One region of the Pseudomonas sp. R151218B TE3479 genome, then DNA from elsewhere that is predicted to be linked to it. Evidence: predicted binding sites of a transcription regulator. Region 1 holds the regulator's gene; the other holds the start of a gene.
The links. Region 1 encodes sigma-54, which starts transcription at its own class of promoters, with help from an activator protein. Its sites were predicted from a motif close to ANTGGCATNNANNTTGCTNT; they were not measured.
Positions count from the first base shown of each region.

Region 1 (7,233 bases):
ACATCGAGGTCGGTGAACAGCGCGCCGCTCTGGAACAGCACGCCCATGTGCTTGCGCGCATCGAACAGGTCGCCGCGAGACAATTGGGGAAGATTCTGGCCATTGACCCAGACTTCGCCGGCGCTGGGACGCAACTGCGCGCCCATCAGCCGCAGCAGCGTGGTCTTGCCACACCCGGAGGGTCCCATGATGCCGGTGACCTTGCCCCGAGGTATGCGAATATCGATGTCATTGAAAATGCTGCGCGTCCCTCGCTTGAAGGACAGTCCCTTCAGCTCGACCGCGTAGGCGTTGTCGGCACTCATCTAAACTCCTTGCGATGCAGCCTCACATTCGAATGCCCTGAGCAGCCGACAAGCGCCGGTACCGCCGGGCACGCGAACCGGCGGCGAACTATATCACTGCAACAGCCAAGCGCCCAAGGCCAACGCCCCGCCCGTTAAGCCTGGCTTAAGGTAAAAGCCACATTTTATGTCAAACGTTGCGGCCCCTTGAACAAAGCATGACGAACTTACGTGAGGGAATTGTTCATTACCGCTATAATCGCCGCCTTTTCATCGGGCTATACGATTTCAGACATGAGCCAATCCAGCGACCTGATTCAATCGGCACAACGTACCATCCGCCTCGAGCTCGAAGCCGTGCAAGGCTTGCTGCCCCATATCGACGCTGATTTCGTACGCGCCTGCGAGATGATTCTGGCCAGCAAGGGCCGCGTGGTCGTGGTCGGCATGGGCAAGTCCGGGCACATCGGCAACAAGATCGCCGCCACCCTCGCCAGCACCGGCACCACGGCCTTTTTCGTCCATCCGGCCGAAGCCAGCCATGGGGACATGGGCATGATCACCCGGGACGACATCATCCTGGCCCTGTCCAACTCCGGCTCCACCAACGAGATCATCACCCTGCTGCCGCTGATCAAGCGCCTGGGCATCCAGTTGATCAGCGTGACCGGCAACCCCGATTCGCCGCTGGCCAAGGCCGCCGAAGTGAACCTCAATGTCAATGTCGAACACGAAGCCTGCCCGTTGAACCTGGCACCGACCTCCTCCACCACCGCAGCCCTGGTCATGGGCGATGCCCTGGCCGTGGCGCTGCTGGAAGCCCGGGGCTTCACCGCGGAAGATTTCGCCTTTTCCCATCCCGGTGGCGCCCTCGGCCGTCGTCTGCTGCTGAAAGTCGAAAACGTGATGCACGCCGGCCAGGAACTGCCGCAGGTCATGCGCGGCACGCTGCTCAAGGACGCGCTCATGGAAATGACCCGCAAGGGGCTGGGCATGACGGTGGTCCTGGAGGCCGACGGCAAGCTTGCCGGGATCTTTACCGACGGCGACCTGCGCCGCACCCTGGACCGCACCATCGACATCCACAGCGCGACCATCGAGCAGGTCATGACCCCCCACGGCAAGACCGCCCGCGCCGAGATGCTCGCCGCCGAGGCCCTGAAAATCATGGAAGACCATAAGATCAGCGCCCTGGTGGTCGTCGATGACGAAGACCGTCCGGTGGGCGCCCTGAACATGCACGATTTGCTGCGTGCGGGAGTCATGTAAATGAACACAGACCTGTTGCAACGTGGCAAAGCCATCAAGCTGGCCGTGTTCGATGTGGACGGCGTGCTGACCGACGGTCGCCTGTACTTCCTCGAAGACGGCAGTGAATTCAAGACCTTCAACACCCTCGACGGCCAAGGCATCAAGATGTTGATGGCCGCCGGCGTACAGACCGCTATCATCAGCGGCCGCAAGACCCCGGTGGTCGAACGGCGCGCGAAGAACCTCGGCATCCCGCACCTTTACCAGGGGCGCGAAGACAAACTGGTGGTGCTGGACGAGCTTCTGGGTCAACTCAACCTAAGCTATGAACAGGTGGCCTACCTCGGTGACGACCTGCCAGACCTGCCGGTGATTCGCCGAGTCGGCCTGGGCATGGCGGTCGCCAACGCGGCCAGCTTCGTGCGTGAGCATGCCCACGGCATCACCACGGCGCGAGGCGGCGAAGGTGCGGCACGCGAATTCTGTGAACTGATCCTGCGCGCCCAGGGCCGCCTCGAAGCGGCCAACGCCGCGTACCTGTGAGCCATTTATGCTGAGCAAAAAGATTCGCACCATTGTGGTGTTTGCCTGTATCGCGGCGATTTTCGCCGCGGTGGGCTATTGGAACATCAGCCCCGAACGGTTTCTCGACCGGCCTGCGGCCCAGGTCGAGGAACGGATCGACTGGTACGCGACCAACACCCATACCCTGCAGTACCTGCCCGACGGCAAAGTGCAGTATGAGATGACGGCCGACAAGGTTGACCACGTAAAGGCCACTGACATTACGCTGGTCACCAAGCCGGACCTGAACATGTTCCGCGGCACCGAATTCCCGTGGCACGTGCAGAGCGAGCACGCCGAAGTCAATTCCGGCGGCACTGAAGTGGAACTGATCGACTCGGTACGCGTCGCGCGAACCGACGAGAAAAACCGCACGACCATCATCACCAGCACACGCATGACCGTGTTCCCACAGCAAGAATATGCGCAGACCGAGCAACCCGTTAGAATCGACGGCGCCGGGGGTGTATCGACCGGCACGGGAATGAAAGCGTATTTGAAGGAAAGCAGGATACACCTGCTATCGAACGTAAGAGGACAGTATGAAGCTCGCTAAAACCCTCCCTATTTTGCTCAGTCTGGGCGCAGCACTGGGAAGCGCGAGCGCCTGGGCTCTTCCCGACGATCGCAACCAACCGATCCGCATCCAGGCCGATGACGCCCAACTCGACGACAAGAATGGCGTCGCCACCTATAAAGGCGACGTGATCATCACCCAGGGCTCGATGAAGGTCACCGGCAACACCGTGACCATCACCCGCACCCAGTCCGGCGACATCGACGTGGTGACCTCGGTGGGCAACCTGGCTTACTTCGAGCAGATGCAGACTGCGGGCGACACCAAGCCAGTACAGGGCTACGGGGTGACCATCCAATACCACGCCTCCCAGGATCGCGTGGTCCTGATCGACCGTGCCAAGGTCGTCGACAAGGACAACAACGTCACCCAGGGCGAGAAAATCGTCTACGACACCAACAAGAAACTCGCCAGCGCCGGCCGCGCCACCGGCAGCAAGGTGACCGAGCAGCGCCCGCGGATCGATATGGTGATCCAGCCTAAAAAGAAAACCGAGCAGAAGGCCCAGTAATGGCAACTCTGAAAGCCCAGCACTTGGCCAAGAGCTACAAGGGCCGGCAAGTCGTGCGTGATGTCAGCCTGTCCATCGACAGCGGCCAGATCGTCGGCCTGCTCGGCCCCAATGGCGCGGGCAAGACCACCTGCTTCTATATGATCGTCGGCCTGGTCCAGGCCGATCAGGGTCGCGTGCTGATCGACGACCTGGATGTCAGCCACCAGCCGATGCACGGCCGGGCGAAGGCCGGCATCGGCTATTTGCCGCAAGAAGCGTCGATCTTCCGCAAACTGTCGGTTGCCGACAACATCATGGCGATCCTCGAGACCCGCAAGGAGCTCGACAAGGCCGGTCGTCGCCAGGAACTGGAAAGCCTGCTGCAGGAATTCCACATCAGCCACATTCGCGACAACCTGGGCATGAGCCTGTCGGGTGGCGAACGGCGCCGTGTGGAAATCGCCCGCGCCCTGGCCACCGCACCGAAGTTCATCCTGCTCGACGAACCGTTCGCCGGTGTGGACCCGATCTCGGTGGGCGACATCAAGCAGATCATCCATCACCTCAAGGCCAAGGGCATCGGCGTGCTGATCACCGACCACAACGTGCGCGAGACCTTGGATATCTGCGAAACCGCCTACATTGTCAATGACGGCCAACTGATCGCCGAAGGTGACTCAGCCGCGATCCTGGCCAACGACCTGGTCAAGGAAGTGTACCTGGGCCATGAGTTCCGTCTGTAAGCACACGTGTCTGGCGAATTGCCCGGGCGTCGTTTAATTTTATTATGGCGACGCTCTAGGCAAACACTTCAGTTTCAGGCATATAATTTGCTTAAGTTTGGCGCTCTGGCGCCCTGTAGTGGATGGCGCATGTGCGCCGGCGAATAAGGTGTTAAGCCCCTGCCATGAAACCATCGCTAGTCTTGAGAATGGGCCAGCAGCTGACGATGACACCGCAGCTGCAACAGGCCATCCGCCTGCTCCAATTGTCGACCCTGGACCTGCAACAGGAAATCCAGGAGGCCCTGGAGTCCAATCCGATGCTCGAACGCCAGGAAGAAGGCGACGACTTCGATAACACCGACCCGCTGGCCGACAACGTCGAGCAGAAGACCAACACCGAGATCCCGGAACCGTCCTACCAGGAAGCCGCCCCGACGGTGGATAACCTCGAGGATGGCGAATGGAACGAGCGCATACCCAACGAGCTGCCCGTGGACACGGCCTGGGAAGATGTCTACCAGACCAGCGCCAGCAACCTGCCCAGCAGCGACGACGACGAGTGGGACTTCACCACCCGCACCTCGGCCGGCGAAAGCCTGCAAAGCCACCTGCTGTGGCAACTGAACCTGGCGCCGATGTCCGACACCGATCGCCTGATCGCAGTAACCCTGATCGACTGCATCAACAACCAGGGCTACCTGGACGAGACCCTCGAAGAAATCCTCGAGGCCTTCGACCCCGAGCTCGACATCGAGCTGGACGAGATCGAAGCCGTCCTCCATCGCATCCAGCAATTCGAACCGGCCGGCATCGGCGCCCGCAACCTGGGCGAGTGCCTGCTGCTGCAACTGCGCCAGTTGCCTGCCAAGACGCCATGGCTGGCCGAAGCCAAGCGTTTGGTCACCGATTACATCGACCTGCTGGGCGGTCGCGACTACAGCCAGTTGATGCGGCGCATGAAGCTCAAGGAAGATGAGCTGCGCCAGGTCATCGAGCTGGTCCAGAGCCTCAACCCGCGCCCCGGCTCGCAGATCGAATCCACTGAGCCTGAGTACGTGGTGCCCGACGTGATCGTGCGCAAGCACAACGATCGCTGGCTGGTGGAGCTCAACCAGGAGTCGGTGCCCAAGCTGCGGGTCAACGCCCAGTACGCCGGCTTCGTCAAGCGCGCCGACACCAGCGCCGACAACACCTTCATGCGCAACCAGTTGCAGGAAGCCCGCTGGTTCATCAAGAGCCTGCAAAGCCGCAACGAAACCCTGATGAAGGTGGCCACCCAGATCGTCGAGCATCAGCGCGGCTTCCTGGAGTACGGCGACGAAGCGATGAAACCGTTGGTCCTGCATGACATTGCCGAGGCAGTGGGCATGCACGAGTCGACGATTTCCCGGGTGACCACCCAGAAATTCATGCATACCCCCCGGGGCATCTATGAATTGAAATACTTTTTCTCCAGCCATGTCAGCACCTCCGAAGGCGGCGAATGCTCGTCCACGGCCATCCGCGCGATCATCAAAAAACTGGTGGCCGCGGAAAATCAGAAAAAGCCGTTGAGTGACAGCAAGATCGCTGGTTTACTGGAGGCACAAGGCATTCAGGTGGCCCGCCGTACCGTCGCCAAATACCGCGAATCCCTCGGGATCGCGCCTTCGAGCGAACGCAAGCGGTTGATGTAACAGGCCACGCCACAGCGTTCCAGTGGCAGGCATTTCTGCCTGCCGCTTTATGCACTGGCAACGAAGGAGAAGCTGTATGCAAGTCAACATCAGTGGACACCAACTGGAAGTGACCGAACCCCTGCGCACCTACATCGGCGAAAAACTCGACCGGTTGGAGAGGCATTTCGACAAGATCACCAACGTGCAAGTCACGATGAACGTCGAGAAGCTGCTGCAGAAAATCGAAGCCACGCTGCATATCCCCGGCGGAGAAGTGGTCGCCAACGCAGAGCACACAGACATGTATGCCGCGATTGACCTGCTGACCGACAAGCTGGATCGCCAACTCAAAAAGCATAAGGAAAAGACCCAGAGCCTCCTCCAGGGCGCGACCGGTCGTTAACCCCCCCAATCCATGATCCGACTAGAAACCATCCTGACCCCCGGCCGTTCCGAAGTGAACGCGCCGGGCGGCAGTAAAAAGAAAGCCCTCGAACACATTGCCAACCTGATCCACCGCGAGGTGCCAGATCTGGGAATGCAGGACGTCTTCGAGGCGCTGGTTGCCCGTGAAAAACTCGGTTCCACCGGTTTTGGCAACGGCATCGCCATTCCCCATTGCCGCCTCAAGGGTTGTACCGCGCCAATCAGCGCACTGTTGCACCTTGAAGCCCCCATAGATTTCGACGCCATCGACGGCGCCCCGGTCGACCTGCTGTTCGTATTGCTGGTTCCGGAAGCGGCGACCGATGCGCACCTCGAGCTGCTGCGCCAGATCGCCAGCATGCTGGACCGCAAGGAAGTGCGCGAAAAACTGCGCAGCGCGCCAAGTAACGAAGCTCTGTACCAGGTGGTCCTGGACGAGCAGAACGGTCATTAAACATGCGCATGATCATCGTCAGTGGCCGCTCCGGCTCCGGTAAAAGCACGGCCCTCAACGTGCTTGAGGACAGCGGCTACTATTGCATCGACAACCTGCCCGCCGGCCTGCTGCCGGAATTGGCCGAGCGCGCCCTGATCCACACCGAGCTGGCGCAGCCGCTGGTGGCGGTGTCCATCGATGCGCGCAACCTGCCGAGCCACCTGTCGCGCTTCCCTGAGTTGCTCGAGGAAGTACGCAGCCGGCATATTCAATGCGATGTGTTGTACCTGGACGCCGATGAGGAGACGCTGCTCAAGCGTTTTTCCGAAACCCGCCGGCGTCACCCGCTGAGCAACGCCAACCGCTCCCTGGCCGAAGCCATAGAGGATGAAAGCCAGCTGTTGGGGCCGATCGCCGACCTGGCGGATCTGAAGGTCAACACCACGCACCTGAACCTGTATCAGTTGCGCGACACCATCAAGCTGCGCCTGCTGAACCAACCGGAGCCGGGCACGGCGTTCCTGGTGGAGTCGTTCGGCTTCAAGCGTGGCATGCCGGTAGACGCCGACCTGGTGTTCGATGTGCGTTGCCTGCCCAACCCTTATTGGAAACCGGAACTGCGCGAGCAGTCCGGGCTTGATCAACCGGTGATCGACTACCTGGCCGCACAGCCGGACGTCGAGGAAATGTACCAGGACATCTCCAGCTACCTGCTCAAATGGCTACCCCGCTTTGCCGCGAGCAACCGCGCCTATGTCACGATCGCCATCGGCTGTACCGGCGGTCACCACCGCTCCGTCTACCTGACCGAACGCCTGG
Region 1 covers NZ_JBRJHV010000001.1:2,018,977-2,026,209, reverse strand. The annotation lists gene AB7M32_RS08935 (ATP-binding cassette domain-containing protein) at 1-305, opposite strand, end outside; gene AB7M32_RS08930 (KpsF/GutQ family sugar-phosphate isomerase) at 579-1,553, shown strand; gene AB7M32_RS08925 (KdsC family phosphatase) at 1,554-2,078, shown strand; gene lptC (LPS export ABC transporter periplasmic protein LptC) at 2,086-2,655, shown strand; gene lptA (lipopolysaccharide transport periplasmic protein LptA) at 2,642-3,187, shown strand; gene lptB (LPS export ABC transporter ATP-binding protein) at 3,187-3,912, shown strand; gene AB7M32_RS08905 (RNA polymerase factor sigma-54) at 4,077-5,570, shown strand; gene hpf (ribosome hibernation-promoting factor, HPF/YfiA family) at 5,647-5,955, shown strand; gene ptsN (PTS IIA-like nitrogen regulatory protein PtsN) at 5,968-6,432, shown strand; gene rapZ (RNase adapter RapZ) at 6,435-7,233, shown strand, end outside.

Region 2 (7,233 bases), 690 kb from region 1:
CCTACAGGGAACGGGAGCAAGCTCCCTCGCCACAGGTGTTATCTGCACGCATCCGCAATCGCCTCGGCCAGCAGGTCCAGGCGCGTGGCGTCGATGCCGGCCACGTTGGCCCGGCCGGTGCCGACCATGTAGACACTGTGGCGCTCGCGCAGGTGCTTGACCTGTTCCGGCGTCAGGCCAGTGTAGGAAAACATCCCGCGTTGCACGCCGATATGGGCGAAGCGCTCGCGCAAGCCATGGGATTCGAGGGCTTCCAGCAAACCGCTGCGCAATTGCGCGATGCGCAGGCGCATGGCCTGGACTTCATCGGCCCACAGGCGTTTGAGTTCCGGGTTGCCGAGGATGGTCGCCACCACGGCCGCGCCATGGTCCGGCGGTGTCGACCAGAGGTTGCGGGCGATGTTTGCCAGTTGGCTGCGGATGTCCACCAGCTTCTCGCCATCCTGGGCGCAGACGATCAACGCACCGGTACGGTCGCGGTACAGGCCGAAGTTCTTCGAACAGGAACTGGTGACCAGCACTTCCGGCAGGGCCTGGGCAAACAGCCGGACCGCCCAGGCGTCCTGCTCCAAGCCATCGCCGAAGCCCTGGTAGGCGAAGTCGATCAGCGGTAGCAGGTCGCGGCTGCGCACCACCTCCAGCACCTGACGCCATTGCTCATGGGACAGGTCGAACCCGGTGGGGTTGTGGCAGCAGGCGTGCAGCAGCACCACATCGCCTTTGGGCGCCTGTTTCAAGGTCGCCAGCATCGCCTCGAAATCCAGGCGATTATCGGCGCCCACATACGGGTAATGGTTGGCCTTGACCCCGGCCGCCGCGAAAATGGTTTCGTGGATCGGCCAGGTCGGGTTGCTCAGCCATACGCCACGGCCCGGCAGGCACTGGGCGATGAAGTCGGCGCTCAGGCGCAGGGCACCGGTGCCGCCCGGTGTCTGGGTGGCGCCAGCACATTTTTCACTGATCAACGGTGAGTCGGCGCCCAGCACCAGCTCATTGATCAGTTGGCCGAACGCGGCGTCGCCATGACCGCCGATGTAGGTCTTGGTGGTCTGCCGTTCCACCAATTGCTGCTCGGCCTGTTTCACGGATTGCAGTATCGGCGTCAGGCCCTGGAAGTCTTTGTAGACACCCACGCCCAGGTCAAACTTGTTCGGGTTGCTGTCCGCCCCGTAGGCCTCCATCAGGCCGAGGATCGGGTCGCCGGGGACCCGGCCGATGGCGTCGAAGTGCATTACTTGCGGCCCTCGGCGGTCTTGGCCACGTCATCGGTGCGGGCGGCCATGATGAAGTCGTTGCGGTGCAGGCCCTTGATGGAGTGGCTCCACCAGGTCACGGTGACTTTGCCCCATTCGGTGAGCAGGCCAGGGTGGTGGCCTTCGGCCTCGGAGATCTCGCCGACGGCGTTGGTGAACGCCAGGGCGTGCTTGAAGTTCTTGAACAGGAAAACTTTTTCCAGCTGCATCACGCCGTCGCGCACTTCGATGTTCCAGTCGGGGATCTGCTTGATCAGCACCGGCAGTTCTTCGTCGCTGACTTGCGGGGCATCGGCGCGGCAGGCTTCGCAATGGGCTTGGTTCAGAGTGTTCATGGTGTGTTCCTGGATCGAATATTTGGAAAACGTCGATGCACCCACGCTAAAGCAAAGCGGCGTCGTGCAACAGACTCAATTGGGATTAAAAGAGGCGGTTCACGCCGCTTTTGGTGGGAATTTCGGGGCATGCAAGCCCAGCTCCCGGCCGCGCTTGACCATGCCCATGATGTCTTCGTGAGCCAGGTCGAACAGACGCTTGAGTTCGGGCAGCACGAAATACACCGGCTGCAGGATGTCGATGCGATATGGCGTGCGCATGGCTTCCAGCGGATCGAAGGCCTGATGTTCTGGCTCGTCCGACAGGCAGTACACGGTTTCCTTGGGTGAAGACAGGATGCCGCCGCCATAGATGCGTCGGCCCTGCGGGGTCTGCACCAAGCCGAACTCGATGGTCATCCAGTACAGGCGCGCCAGGTAAACCCGTTCTTCCTTGGACGCTTGTAGGCCGAGTTTGCCGTATGTGTGTGTAAATTCAGCAAACCAAGGGTTGGTCAGCAGCGGGCAGTGGCCGAAGATCTCGTGGAAAATGTCCGGCTCCTGCAGGTAATCCAATTCCTCCCGGGTGCGAATAAAGGTCGCCACAGGAAACTGCTTGCTGGCGAGCAATTCGAAGAAGGTCTGGAAGGGAATCAGCGCCGGCACCCGGGCGACTTGCCAGCCTGTGGTCTCGCCCAGCACCTTGTTGATTTCGTCCAGTTGCGGGATACGGTCGTGGGGCAGGCCCAGCTTGTCGATGCCATTCAGGTATTCCTGGCACGCACGGCCTTCGATGACTTTCAGCTGGCGGGTGATCAGCGTGTTCCACACCGCGTGTTCTTCAGCGGTGTAGTGGATAAAACCTTGCGCATCGGGCTCGCGAGCCACGTACTGCGTCTGCTTCATGCTGCTCTCCTGCTGATTTCCCTCAGGGGGATGATGTGTTTGTTGTTATGTCCAGCGATGCAATAGAGATAACGCGAAGCAGCGGCATGTGCAGCACGCTGACAAAGGTGGGTCAGGAGAAAGAAAGTCAAATTTGTAAAGTTTTCGTTACGAATTGAGCCGGACTATGATGTTCTCGGGATTTCCCAGTGGGAATCGGCCTACAACTGTCACATAATCTTGACGACTATTTGCGCTGCCACGCAGAAACCTTTGTGGGCCTCGCCACGCGGGGCTTGAATGGCGCGCCTTTCTATCTCATACGCACCCGGGCCTATCCATGCGCATCAAAGTCCACTGCCAGAACCGCATCGGCATCCTGCGAGACATCCTCAACTTGTTGGTGGAGTACGGCATCAACGTCGCCCGAGGGGAGGTCGGTGGTGAGCATGGCAACGCGATCTACCTGCACTGCCCAAACCTGATCAACATCCAGTTCCAGGCATTGCGTCCGAAATTCGAAGGCATCGCCGGGGTATTTGGCGTCAAGCGCGTAGGACTGATGCCCAGCGAGCGTCGGCACATGGAACTCAACGCCTTGCTCGGCGCCTTGGAGTTTCCGGTGCTGTCCATCGATATGGGGGGCTCCATCGTCGCGGCCAACCGGGCGGCGGCGCAGTTGCTCGGGGTGCGTGTCGACGAGGTGCCGGGCATTCCGCTGTCCCGTTACGCAGAAGATTTCGACTTGCCGGAACTGGTGCGCGCCAACCAGTCGCGCATCAATGGCCTGCGGGTCAAGGTCAAGGGCGATGTGTTCCTGGCGGACATCGCGCCACTGCAATCGGAACACGACGACAGCGAAGCCATGGCCGGTGCGGTACTGACACTGCACCGGGCCGACCGAGTGGGGGAGCGGATCTATAACGTGCGCAAGCAGGAGTTGCGCGGATTCGACAGTATTTTCCAGAGTTCGAAAGTGATGGCGGCGGTGGTCCGTGAGGCCCGGCGCATGGCCCCGCTGGACGCGCCGCTCTTGATAGAGGGCGAAACCGGCACTGGCAAGGAGTTGCTGGCGCGCGCTTGTCACCTGGCGAGCCCCCGCGGGCAATCGCCATTGATGGCGCTCAACTGCGCCGGGCTGCCGGAGTCCATGGCCGAGACCGAACTGTTCGGCTACGGGCCGGGGGCCTTCGAAGGCGCCCGGGCCGAAGGCAAGCTCGGCCTGCTGGAACTGACCGCGGGGGGAACGCTGTTCCTCGACGGGGTCGGGGAGATGAGCCCGCGCCTGCAAGTGAAATTGCTGCGCTTCCTGCAGGACGGTTGCTTCCGCCGAGTCGGCAGCGATGAAGAGGTGTACCTGGACGTCAGGGTGATCTGCGCGACACAGGTCGACTTGTCCGAACTCTGTTCACGGGGCGAATTCCGTCAGGATTTGTACCACCGCTTGAACGTGCTTTCCCTGCACATTCCCCCCCTGCGCGAATGCCTCGATGGCCTGGAACCGCTGGTGGAACATTTCCTCGACCAGGCCAGCCGCCAGATCGGTTGTGCACTGCCCAAGCTGGCCCCGGCGGCGATGGATCGCCTCAGTCACTACCATTGGCCGGGCAACGTCCGACAGCTGGAAAACGTGCTGTTCCAGGCCGTTTCCCTGTGCGACGGCGGGAAGGTGAAGGCCGAGCATATCCGTCTGCCGGACTACGGTGTGCGTCAGCCCCTTGGCGATTTTTCCCTTGAGGGGGGGCTGGACGACATCGTCGGACGCTTCGAGAAAGCTGTGCTGGAGCGCTTGTACACCGATCATCCCAGCAGCCGGCAATTGGGCAAGCGGTTGGGGGTCTCCCATACCACCATTGCCAATAAACTGCGGGAGTATGAGGTGGGTAAAACCGAGTCATAGCTATTTATCTGTTGCGTTTTTACGGACCTCATCGCGAGCAAGCTCGCTCCCACATGAATCTTCAGTGTTCACTGGATTTGTGGGCATCCAGATAACCTTGTGGAAGCGAGCTTGCTCGCGATGGCGGCAGTGGCCGTTATCGAAGGACAAGCATTGCCACCAACCGGCACGACACCGCCGGTTTTTCGTCTTCGATACATTTCAAAAGTCCCTTCCACAATCCTAAACCCCTTGTTTGCCGGGGCGCGGGGCGCCAGAAAAAAGTTGGTCTGCAAATTGCTTAAGGCTGTGCAACACAGCAGTGGGCGGCAAACGTCCGGCATGCAGAGGAACGACAGTGGACAAGTACCTTTATGTGGCAATGACCGGCGCCAGCCAGAACGCACTGGCGCAGCGGGCCCATGCCAACAACCTGGCGAACATCTCCACCAATGGCTTTCAGAAAGACCTGGAGCAGGCGCGCTCGATGCCGGTGTTCGGCGACAGCTTTCCGGCGCGGGCCTTTGCCCTGTCGGAGCGTCCCGCTACTGACTTCACTCCGGGCGCGCTGGTGGAAACCGGTCGTGACCTCGACGTCGCGGTGAGCGGGCCGGGCTGGATGGCTGTGCAGAACCCCGACGGCGGTGAAAGCTACGTGCGCACCGGCAGCCTCAATGTCGACGCCTTGGGCGTGCTGCGAGCCGGCAACGGCATGCCGGTGATGGGTAACGGTGGTCCGATCGCCGTGCCGCCGGAGCAGAAAATCGAAATCGGCCAGGACGGCACCATCAGCATTCGCGCCATGGGTGAAGGCCCGCGGGTGATGGCTGAAGTCGACCGCATCAAGCTGGTCAACCCGGACCTCAAGAACATGACCAAGGGCCTGGACGGTTCGATCCGTACCAAGGACGGCCAGCCGGCGCCCATCGATGCCAACGTGCAGTTGGTGTCGGGTTTCCAGGAGGCGAGCAACGTCAACGCCGTGGATGAAATGACTTCGGTGCTGGCCCTGGCCAAGCAGTTCGAGCTCCACGTCAAGATGATGAACACCGCCAAAGAAGGCGATGAAGCCATGGCTCGGGTCTTGCAGATCTAATCATTAATTACAGCGCTGCGCCGAAAAACAGGCGTACGAGGAGAATCGAATGCTTCCGGCTCTTTGGGTTGCCAAAACAGGTCTGTCCGCCCAGGACACCAACCTTTCTACTATTTCCAACAACCTGGCGAACGTCTCGACCACGGGTTTCAAACGTGATCGCGCCGAGTTCCAGGACCTGCTCTATCAGGTAAAACGCCAGCCTGGCGCCCAGTCGACCCAGGACAGCGAACTGCCGTCGGGCCTGCAAGTGGGTACCGGTGTACGCATTGTCGGCACCCAGAAAAACTTCAACGCCGGCAGCCTGCAGACCACCGAGCAGCCGCTGGACATGGCCATCGACGGTCGCGGTTTCTTCCAGATCCTGCAGCCGGACGGCACCACTTCCTACACCCGTGACGGTACGTTCCACCTCGACTCCAATGGCCAGATCGTCAACGCCAGTGGTTTCGCCCTGGAGCCGGCGATCATCATTCCGAACGATGCCCAGACCTTCACCGTGGGCCGCGACGGCACCGTGTCCATCACCATTGCGGGCAACCCAGCCTCACAGGTGATCGGCAACCTGCAGACCGCTGACTTCATCAACCCGGCCGGCCTGCAAGCGGTGGGCAACAACCTGTTCATGGAGACCGCCGCCAGCGGCGCGCCGCAAGTCGGCACCCCGGGCCTGAACGGTTTCGGTACCACGCTGCAGAACACCCTGGAAACCTCCAACGTGAGCACCGTCGAGGAGATGGTCAACATGATCACCACCCAGCGTGCCTACGAGATGAACTCCAAGGTGATCTCCACCGCCGACCAGATGCTCTCGTTCGTTACGCAGAATCTGTAATCGTCACAACGCCCGTCATTACGTAGACAGGGCGGCCCCAGGGTCGCCTGCAACACCAAGAGGTAGGGTCATGAAACGCTTCGTATCTGTTCTGGCACTGAGTGGCATCACCGCACTCGCGGGCTGTGTCGCGCCGACACCCAGGCCCAATGACCCGTATTACGCTCCGGTGTTGCCACGCACGCCGTTGCCGGCTGCCGCCAACAATGGCTCGATCTACCAGGCCGGCTTCGAGCAGAACCTCTACAGCGACCGCAAGGCCTTCCGGGTCGGTGACATCATCACCATCACCCTGAACGAGCGGACGCAGGCCAGCAAGAACGCCAACTCGCAGATCGACAAGACCAGCGAGACCAGCGTCGGCCTGACCTCGTTGTTCGGCTCCAGCCTGACCACCAACAACCCGATCGGCGGCGGTGACCTGAGCCTCAACGCCGGTTACGGTTCCGACCGGGCCAGCAAGGGCGACAGCAAGTCCGGCCAGAGCAACAGCCTGACCGGCTCGATTACCGTGACCGTCGCCGATGTGTTGCCTAACGGCATCATTGTTGTGCGCGGCGAGAAGTGGCTGACCCTCAACACCGGTGACGAACTGGTGCGCATCGCCGGCATGGTTCGCGCCGACGACATCGCCACTGACAACACCGTTTCGTCCACCCGTGTGGCCGATGCGCGCATCACCTATTCGGGCACCGGTGCCTTTGCCGATGCGAGTCAGCCAGGCTGGTTCGACCGTTTCTTCCTCAGCCCGAAGTTCCCTTTCTAGGTGGCCCAGTTGAATCTTAAGCAGCTGTTGATCGGTGCCCTGGTGATGTCCGCAGCCTTTACCGCTCAGGCCGAGCGTTTGAAGGACATCGCCAGCATTTCCGGTGTGCGTTCCAACCAGTTGATCGGCTACGGCCTGGTCGTGGGCCTGAACGGCACTGGCGACCAGACCACCCAGACCCCATTCACCCTGCAGACCTTCAACA
Region 2 covers NZ_JBRJHV010000001.1:2,707,264-2,714,496, forward strand. The annotation lists gene AB7M32_RS12130 (amino acid aminotransferase) at 39-1,232, opposite strand; gene AB7M32_RS12135 (4a-hydroxytetrahydrobiopterin dehydratase) at 1,232-1,588, opposite strand; gene phhA (phenylalanine 4-monooxygenase) at 1,688-2,473, opposite strand; gene AB7M32_RS12145 (sigma-54-dependent transcriptional regulator) at 2,793-4,352, shown strand; gene AB7M32_RS12150 (flagellar basal body rod protein FlgF) at 4,690-5,427, shown strand; gene flgG (flagellar basal-body rod protein FlgG) at 5,477-6,262, shown strand; gene flgH (flagellar basal body L-ring protein FlgH) at 6,333-7,028, shown strand; gene AB7M32_RS12165 (flagellar basal body P-ring protein FlgI) at 7,074-7,233, shown strand, end outside.
Region 2: a site for sigma-54 is predicted at 4,616-4,635, ahead of AB7M32_RS12150 (flagellar basal body rod protein FlgF). Genes of this name have one in related genera too.